Geminicoccus roseus DSM 18922: one gene and its partner. The protein of the gene in region 2 interacts with the protein of the main gene of each other region in a pairwise test. Links are inferred from orthologs where the notes say so. Each region holds a gene or a part of one and is shown on either strand. Other genes may lie near its edges.

The links. Proteins that work in one complex are often made in the same cells at the same time.
Region 1: the proteins of GEMRO_RS0115620 (region 2) and ybgC interact in binary tests that used the Escherichia coli proteins (3 or more experiments, as listed by UniProt). The link is inferred for Geminicoccus roseus DSM 18922 from one-to-one orthologs.

What each region holds. Positions count from the first base shown.
Region 1 is NZ_KE386572.1:2,548,079-2,552,758, reverse strand. Bases 1,653-4,651 are described here. They hold ybgC (tol-pal system-associated acyl-CoA thioesterase), read right to left. Parts: upstream 3,358-4,651; coding sequence 2,947-3,357; downstream 1,653-2,946. Other genes in these bases: ruvA (Holliday junction branch migration protein RuvA), read right to left, coding at 4,382-4,651; ruvB (Holliday junction branch migration DNA helicase RuvB), read right to left, coding at 3,354-4,385; tolQ (protein TolQ), read right to left, coding at 2,037-2,759; tolR (protein TolR), read right to left, coding at 1,653-2,034. Also shown: Tol-Pal system beta propeller repeat protein TolB, read right to left, coding at 1-461; GEMRO_RS34675 (cell envelope integrity protein TolA), read right to left, coding at 488-1,528; more of tolR, read right to left, coding at 1,558-1,652; more of ruvA, read right to left, coding at 4,652-4,680.
Region 2 is NZ_KE386572.1:3,113,767-3,118,107, reverse strand. The notes cover bases 1-2,780. They hold GEMRO_RS0115620 (acyl carrier protein), read right to left. Parts: upstream 1,618-2,780; coding sequence 1,384-1,617; downstream 1-1,383. Other genes in these bases: fabD (ACP S-malonyltransferase), read right to left, coding at 2,559-2,780; fabG (3-oxoacyl-[acyl-carrier-protein] reductase), read right to left, coding at 1,813-2,547; fabF (beta-ketoacyl-ACP synthase II), read right to left, coding at 73-1,335; mltG (endolytic transglycosylase MltG), read right to left, coding at 1-62. Also shown: more of fabD, read right to left, coding at 2,781-3,506; rpsF (30S ribosomal protein S6), read left to right, coding at 3,818-4,288; rpsR (30S ribosomal protein S18), read left to right, coding at 4,285-4,341. UniProt on the Escherichia coli protein: Carrier of the growing fatty acid chain in fatty acid biosynthesis.

The sequences.
Region 1 (4,680 bases), 570 kb from region 2 along the record:
ATCCGCAGCCCCGCCATCTGCGAGCCGGCCAGCACGTCCCAGAGGCGGAACTCGACGGCCAGCCCGGTCCCCGTCTCGGCGATGGTGCCGCTCACTAGGGCCTGGGCGTTGATCTGCCGCCAGTCGCCGAACCGGGGGATCTCCCGCAGTTCCTGCGGGCTCTGGATGTAGGCGCGCCGGTCGATCGTCTCGAACAGCCGCGACCCGTCCAGGTCGGCCGAGATCACGTCGGCGATCTGGGTGGCCAGGGACGCCGCCTGCCCGCCATCGGCCGCGAACGGGCTGATCGCGATCGGGATCGGCGCCACCACCCCGCGGGTGATGTCGACCGCGAGCTGGCCCTGCACGGGTCCGGCCGCGCCGGCCGCGAGCACCGCCGCCGATCCCGCCAGGAAGACGCGCCGGCCGAGCAGCGGCCGGACCAGGAGATCGGGCCGGGTTGGGTCGATGAAATGTCTCACGAGGCTGGCCTCCCTGCCGACCGTGCTCAACCCATCTGGTCGGGGCGGAAATTCATGATGATGTCTTTCCACATGTCGTAGTCCTCGCGCGGCAGCCGGAGCGGCGAGCACTGCAGGGCCGCCCGCTGGGCGCTTTCCGCCACGGCCCGGAACACCGGGTCGGCGCGCATCCGCGCAGCCTCGACCGGCTCCGCGCTCTGCACCCGGCCATCGGGCAGCAGCCGGAGATTGATGCCGACGCTCATCCCGGCAAGACCCCGGGCGCCCGCGGGAACGTTCCAGCAGGGCTCGATCTGCTCGCGCACCATCGCGCCCAGGCCGGCCGCGCCCAGGCGCGGCGTCCGCGGCCCGCGCTGCCCGGCGCTCGGCAGGTCGTTCGCCGCAACCTGGCCATTGCCGTCGCGCTGCTCGTCGGCCCGCACCCGCTTGTCGAGGTTCTCCACGCTCTTCAGCAGCGCGTTGAAATCGTCTTCGGGCTCGGCCGGCCTGGGCGTCTCCTTCGCCGGCGCGGGCTTGGCCTGCGGCGGCTTGGGCTTGCTCTTTGGCGGTGCCGGAACCGGCGGCGGCGGTGGCGCCGGCGGCGGTGGCGGAGCCGGAGGGGGCGGCGGTGGTGGCGGGGGTGGTGGCGGCGGCTCCGGTGCGGGTTTGGGCTCCGGCGCCGGCACAGGCGGCGGCGGAGGAGGTGGCGGCGGTGGTGCCGGCGGCGGCGGAGGCGGCGGTGCCGGCGGCGGCGGAGGTGGCGGCGGTGCCGGTGGCGGCGGAGGTGGCGGCGGTGCCGGTGGCGGCGGAGGTGGCGGAGGTGGCGGCGGCGGAGGTGGCGGCGCTTTCGGAAGCTCCTTGGGCTTCTCCGGCGTGGGCTCCTCCTGGCGCGAGGCGGCCTGGCGCTCCGGGAGCGGTGCCTGCGCCGCGGGCTGCGGGCGTGGCTGCTCGACGGGAATCTCGGTCACCAGGTCGATGGTGAGACCGCCATCCTCGGGCAGCGGCTGGCCGAACTCGGGCAGGCCGAACCACAGGATGCCGGCCACGAGCGCGTGGAAGCCGGCCGAAGCGAGCAGGGACTTACGCACGTCCGATCACCCGCCGACGCGCCTGGCGCTCATGTGCCGCTGCCGCCCGGGGACGGTGCCGCGGCCGCGCCCTCGGGAACCTGGGTCAGCAGCGCCACCTTGGTGAAGCCGGCGGAGTGGATCGCCCCCATCACCGCCATCACCTGGCCGTAGTTCACCGCCTGGTCGCCCCGCACGAAGATCCGCGCCTCCTGGTTGCGCTGGGTGACCGCCTGCAGGCGCGGGCCCAGCTGGTCCACGGCGATCTCGCTCTCCTGCAGGTAGACCTTGCCGTCGCGGCCGACCGTCACCGAGAGCGGCTCGTCCTGGCCTGGCAGGAGCGAGCTCTGGGCCTGCGGCAGGTCGACCGAGACCCCGGCGGTCAGGAGCGGCGCGGCCACCATGAACACGATCAGCAGCACCAGCATCACGTCGACCATCGGCGTGACGTTCGGCTCGGACATCGGCCGGCGCCGGCGCCGGCCGCGGCGCGTGGTGCCGTGGGTGGGGATGGAGCTTCCCGCCATGGTCAGGCCGCCCTGCTCGCCTCGATCTCCCGGGCGAGCACCACCTGGAACTCCTCGCCGAAGCTTTCCAGCCGGTCGGCATAGCGGTCGATCTCGCCGGACAGCTTGTTGTAGGCGACCACCGCCGGGATGGCCGCGGCCAAGCCCACCGCGGTCGCGAACAGGGCTTCGGCGATCCCGGGCGCCACCACGGTGAGCGTGGTGTTCTTCGAGACCGCGATCGCGGTGAAGCTGTTCATGATCCCCCAGACCGTGCCGAACAGGCCGAGGAACGGGGCCACCGAGCCGATCGTGGCGAGCGAGGGCACGCTGCGCTCCAGGACCACCAGCTCGCGGTCCATGGCCAGGCGCATCACCCGGCCGATCCGCTCCAGCAGGTGGTCGCCGCCGTCGCGCACGGCGCTGCGCGGCGCTTCCCGCCATTCCTCCATGGCAGTGGCGAACATCATCGCCATCGGATGGTCGGGACGCTTGGCGAGGCGGCGGTACAGGTCCTCCAGCGGCGCGCCCGACCAGAACAGGCGTTCAAATCCGCTGGTGCGGCGCTTGAGCGAGGCCAGGCGCCAGATCTTCTCGAAGATCACGGCCCAGCACCACAGGGAGGCCAGGGCCAGGATGACCATCACCGACTTGACCACCAGGTCGGCCTGCATGACCAGGGCCCAGATGGACAGCGCGGCTTCCGGCGTCGCGATAGGAGCGGCGGTGACGAGGTTGGGATCCATGGTTCTCGGCGGTCCGGGTCGGAGACGGCGGCGAAGTCGGCGCGTCGCCGAAAAGACTAATAAGATCAGGAACTTCAGCTAAGACGATGGACTCGGCTGGCTTTCCCGCTGTGCACCTGCACCATAGGCATGATGTTGTGTCAAGCGGAACCCTTGGGCGGCAAATAGGCCTTGCGTCCGGCGCGGATCACGGTTCCGCCATCGGCTCGAGCAGGCTGCGCAGGGCTGCCGGCGGCCGCACCGGGCGTACCCGGCGGTCGACCAGGACCAGTTCCACCGCGACCGTGACGAGGCGGCGTTCGCCCAGCAGCACGACCTGGTCCAGGTGGATCCGCACCCCCTCGATCCGCGCCACCCGGGTCTCCACCCGCAACTCGTCGTCCAGCCGCGCCGGCACCAGGAACACCGCGTCGCAGCGCCGGACCGTGAACATCACCCCGAAGGTCTCGAGCAGGCCCGGATGGTCGAAGCCCAGGGTCCGCAGCCACTCGGTGCGGGCCCGCTCGGCGAAGCGCAGGTAGTTGGCGTGGTAGACGATCCCGCCGGCGTCGGTGTCCTCGTAATAGACCCGCAGCGGCATGGCATGGACGCCGGTCATTCCGGCAGTTCCTCGAACATCGAGCCCTGCTCGAACGAGGCCGGCGGCTGCTCGCCCAGATGCAGCCAGGCCGGGCGGGTCAGCATCCGCCCGCGCGGGGTGCGCTGCACCAGGCCCTGCTGGATCAGGAACGGCTCGACCGTCTCCTCGATGGTGTCGCGCTCCTCCGCCAGGGCCGCCGACAGGGTCTCGATCCCCACCGGCCCGCCGCCATAGGCGCCGGCGATCATCTTCAGGTAGCGCCGGTCCAGCGTGTCCAGGCCCAGCCGGTCCACGTCCAGCCGCAGCAGCGCCCGGTCGGCCAGCTCCCGGTCGACCGCGCGGGCCCGCTCCACCGTGGCGAAGTCACGCACCCGGCGCAGGAGCCGGGTCGCCACCCGCGGCGTGCCCCGGGCGCGCCTGGCGATCTCGACCGCGCCGTCCTCGGCCAGCTCGAAGCCCAGCAACCTGGCGCCCCGACGCAGGATCGAGACCAGCTCCTCGATCGTGTAGAACTCCAGCCGGGCATGGATCCCGAACCGGTCGCGCAGCGGCGTGGTCAGCAGGCCGGAGCGGGTGGTGGCGCCGACCAGGGTGAACGGCTGCACGTCGATCCGCACCGAGCGCGCCGAGGGCCCCTCCCCGATCATCAGGTCGAGCTGGAAGTCCTCCATCGCCGGATAGAGGACTTCCTCGATCGCTGGCGACAGCCGGTGGATCTCGTCGATGAACAGGACGTCGCGCGGCTGCAGGTTGGTGAGCAGCGCCGCCAGGTCGCCGGCCCGGGCGATGATCGGCCCGCTGGTCATGCGGAAGCCGACACCCAGCTCGGCCGCCAGGATCTGGGCGAGCGTGGTCTTGCCCAGGCCCGGCGGCCCGGCGAACAGCACATGGTCCAGCGGGTCGTGGCGCGCCTTGGCCGCCTCGATGAACACCTCGAGATTGGCGCGCTGGCGGGCCTGGCCGACGAACTCCGCCAGCCGTTGCGGCCGCAGCGAGCGGTCCAGGTCGTCGGTCTGTTCGAGGGCGTCGATCAGCCGCTCGCTCATCGTGCGAGCTCCTTCAGCGCCAGGGTGAGCAATTGCTGCAGGCCGGCCTGCTCATGCTCGCCGGTCCGCACGATCTGCAGGGCCGCGAAGGCCTCCGCGCGACCATATCCCAGATTGGTCAGGGCCGAGAGCGCATCCTCCATGGGCCCGGAAGTTTCCGGCGCCGCGGCCGCGCCCGCGGCCGGCGCGCTGCCGCGGCCGGTGCCGAGCAGCGCCGCCTTGTCCTTCAGTTCCGCGCAGATCCGCGCCGCCAGCTTCGGCCCGACGCCGGGTGCTCGCGCCAGGGCGGCCTTGT
Region 2 (4,341 bases):
ACCACCAGGATAGTGGCCAGGGCCAGTCCCAAGCTCAGCAGGACGACACGTCCTCGGCTCAAGATCGCCACGTCAGTCCGGCGTGCCGATGATCAGCGAGGCGTTGGTGCCGCCAAACCCGAAGCTGTTGGAAAGCGCGTTGCGGATGCGCCTCTCCCGGGCCTTCAGCGGCACCAGGTCGACGCCCTGGGCGGCTTCCTCCGGGTTCTCCAGGTTGAGCGTCGGCGGGGCGATGCCGTGGCGAAGCGCCAGGATCGAGAAGATCGCCTCGACCGACCCCGCCGCACCCAGCAGGTGACCGACCGCCGACTTGGTCGACGACATCGAGATCCTACCGGCCGCGTCGCCGAACAGGCGCTTGACCGCGCCGAGCTCGATCTCGTCGCCCAGTGGGGTGCTGGTGCCGTGCGCGTTCACGTAGTCGATGTCGTCCGGCGTGAGGCCGGCATTGCGCAGGGCCGCCGACATCGACCGGAAGCCGCCGTCACCATCCGGCATCGGCGCCGTCACATGGTAGGCGTCACCGGACAGGCCATAGCCCTTGATCTCGGCATAGATCTTGGCGCCGCGCGCCTTCGCATGCTCGTATTCCTCGAGCACGACCACGCCCGCCCCTTCGGCCATCACGAACCCGTCGCGCCCCTTGTCCCATGGACGCGAGGCCTTCTCCGGCGAGTCGTTGTAGGCAGTCGAGAGGGCGCGCGCCGCCGCGAACCCGGCGATCCCCAGCCGGCTGACCGCCGCCTCGGTTCCACCGGCCACCATGACGTCGGCATCGCCGGCCCGGATGAACCGGGACGCATCACCGATGGCATGGGCGCCGGTCGAGCAGGCGGTGACCACCGAATGGTTGGGCCCGCGCAGCCCGAACTTGATCGAGACCTGGCCGCCGGCAAGGTTGATCAGGGCGCTCGGGATGAAGAACGGGCTGATGCGCCGCGGACCCTGCTTCTCCAGGATCAGGGCGCTCTCGGCGATGGCGTTCAGCCCCCCGATGCCCGAGCCGATCAGGACGCCGGCCCGGTTCTTCTGCTCGTCGGTCTCGCGCGGAAACCCGCTGTCGAGGATCGCCTCGGCAGCAGCAGCCATCCCCAGGACGATGAAGTGATCGTTCCGCCGAAGTTCCTTGGCCTCGATGAAGTCGGTCGCCCGGAAGCCGCCCGGCTCGCCGTCCGGCGGAACCAGGCCCGCGACCTTCGCCGGAAGATCGGATACGTCGAAGCGATCGATCCGACGAAGCCCGGATTCCCCGGCGACGAGTCTGTTCCAGGTGGTCTCGACACCCGTACCCAGCGGGGTGACCATCCCCAAGCCGGTTACGACAACTCGCCTCATGACGACCGTTCCAACGTTACCGAGATAGAAGCTTGGGCCTGCACAGGCTCAGCTGTTGGCCTTGATGAAATCAATGGCGTCCTTGACGGTGAGGATCTTCTCCGCGGCGTCATCCGGGATCTCGACCCCGAACTCCTCCTCGAAGGCCATCACCAGCTCGACGGTATCGAGGCTGTCGGCGCCCAGATCGTCCACGAAGCTCGCATTCTCCTGCACCTTCGCTTCGTCGACACCGAGATGCTCGACGACGATCTTCTTAACGCGCTCAGCGATATCGCTCATCGGAAACTGTCCTCGACCCTGGACTGATGGAACACCCGAAACCGGCGCACGCTGCATGCGACACTACCGACCTACCCCCGGGCGTGGCGGGCTTCCTACACGAAGGCTTGATCGTTGACCAGCGTTCGGCCGGTCGACGATCCCGCTCTGGTGCGAGATCGTACCGGACTTTGGTGGTGGCAAGAGCACAGTTGCTCAGATCATCGCCATCCCGCCGTTCACGTGCAGCGTCTGCCCCGTCACATAGGCCGCCTCGTCGCTGGCGAGATACACCACGGCCGCCGCGATATCGGCGCCGACGCCCAGGCGGCCGGAGGGAATGTTGCCGAGCAGCGCCTCCTTCTGCTTCTCGTCCAGCTTCTGGGTCATGGCCGTGTCGATGAAGCCAGGCGCCACGCAGTTCACCGTGATCCCGCGGCTGCCCAGTTCCGCGGCCAGCGCCTTGGTCATGCCGACCAGGCCGGCCTTCGCCGCCGCATAATTGGCCTGGCCGGGATTGCCGGTGGTGCCGACGATCGAGCCGATGTTGATGATCCGCCCATGGCGCCGCTTCATCATGCCCTTGATCCCGGCGCGCGACAGCCGGAACACCGCCGAAAGATTGGTCTCCAGGACCGACGACCAGTCATCGTCCTTCATGCGCATCGCCAGCGTGTCGCGGGTGATGCCGGCATTGTTGACCAGGATGTCGACCGCGCCGTCCGCCTCGGCCGCCTTCATCAGCGCGTCGGTGGCGCCAGCCTCGCCCAGGTCGGCGACCACGCAGGTCACCCGCTCGCCCAGATCGGCGGCCAGCTTGTCCAGCACCTCGCCGCGGCGGCCGGTGACCACCAGCGACGCCCCCTGGGCGTGCAGCGCCCGGGCGATCGCCTCGCCGATGCCGCCCGTGGCGCCGGTCACCAGGGCGCGCCGGCCCGAAAGATCGAACATCTGCATACTCCTCAGGACAGCGCGGCCGCCGCCGCATCGAGATCGGCCGGTTCGGCCACGTTCAGTAGGGTGGCACCCGGCACCCCGCGCTTGGCCAGGCCGGTCAGCACCTTGCCGGCACCGAGTTCCAGGACCGTGGTCGCTCCCTCGCGCGCCATGGTCGCCATGCTTTCGCGCCAGCGCACCCGGCTGGTGGCCTGGCGGACCAGCAGATCCGGTAGCAGGTCCGGATCGGAGACCGGCTGTGCGGTGACGTTCGCGATCAGCGGCACGGCCGGCGCCAGGAACCGCGTGTCGATGAACGCCTTGCCGAGATGCTCGGCGGCGGGGGCCATCAACGCGCAGTGGAACGGGGCGCTCACCTGCAGGAGCAGGACCCGCTTGGCACCCTTGGCCTTGGCGATCGCCATGGCGCGCTCGACCGCGTCCTTGCTCCCCGACAGGACGGCCTGGCCCTCGGCATTGTCGTTGGCGAGCTCGCACACGCCGCCCTCGGCCGCGGCCTCGACGGCCACCGCCGCCGCCGCGTCCGGATCCAACCCCAGCACGGCCGCCATCGCGCCCTCGCCGGCCGGCACCGCGTCCTGCATCGCCTGCCCGCGCAGCCGCAGGATACGCGCCGCATCCATGATGCCGATCGACCCGGTCGCGGCCAGCGCCGAGTACTCGCCCAGGGAGTGCCCGGCCGCGAACGCTATCCTGTCGGCAAGCCTGCCGCCCAATCGCTCTTCCAGCGCGCGCACCGCCGCGAGCGACGTCGCCATCAGCGCCGGCTGCGCGTTGGCGGTGAGCGTCAGCGTCTCCGCAGGCCCTTCAAAGATCAGCTTGGAGAGGCTCTCCCCCAGCGCCTCGTCGACCTCGGCGAACACGGCGCGCGCCGCTGCCGATGCCTGCGCCAGCCCGGCGCCCATTCCGACCGCCTGCGACCCCTGCCCCGGAAACACCGCGACCACCGACATTCTTCATTCCTCATGGCTTGCCCGTAGGGGCTGTGGAGGATGCGAGCCTGGGGATGATGTCAAGCGCCAGATCCCCCGGCATGGCCGATCCGATGATGCTCCGACCGCTCCGGCAGGTCCTTTCGGGGGCCGCATCCGGTCCGGAGCATGGTTGCGCTTGCATGCCCGGACTTCGCTGCTATGGTCCGCCCGCTTCGTGGTCCGGGTGTCCCGGACCCGAGGGTCGCGTGCTGCGCAGATCACAACTCCCGCCGATGGTCGGCGCCGGAGGTTCTGCGTTGTCCATATCGAGGAAGGCCAAAAGGAGCGTCATGCCCTTTTACGAGCACACCTTGATTGCGCGTCCCGATCTTTCGGCCCAGCAGGCGCAGACGCTCTCCGAGAGCATCTCGCAGATCATCACCGACAACGGTGGCACGGTCAGCAAGGTCGAATACTGGGGACTGCGCAATCTCACCTACCGGATCAAGAAGAACCGGAAGGGCCACTACCTGCACTTCAACATGGAATCGCCGGCAGCGACGGTGGACGAGCTGGAGCGCCAGGAGCGCATCCACGAGGACGTCCTGCGCTACCTGACGGTCCGCGTCGAGGAGCTGGATCCCAATCCGTCCCAGGTCATGATCGCCAAGAGCAGCCGCGAGGATCGCGGCCGTCGTGACGACGGCTACCGGCGCGAGCGCGACGATCGTGGCCCGCGCGGCGACCGCGACGACCGCGGCCCCCGGGGCGGCGACCGCGACGAGCCGCGCCGTGAACGCCGTGAGGAGGAAGTGGCATGATGGACAATGATGCCGGCGAACGCCGCCGTCCTGCCGAGCCGCCTGCGATCACC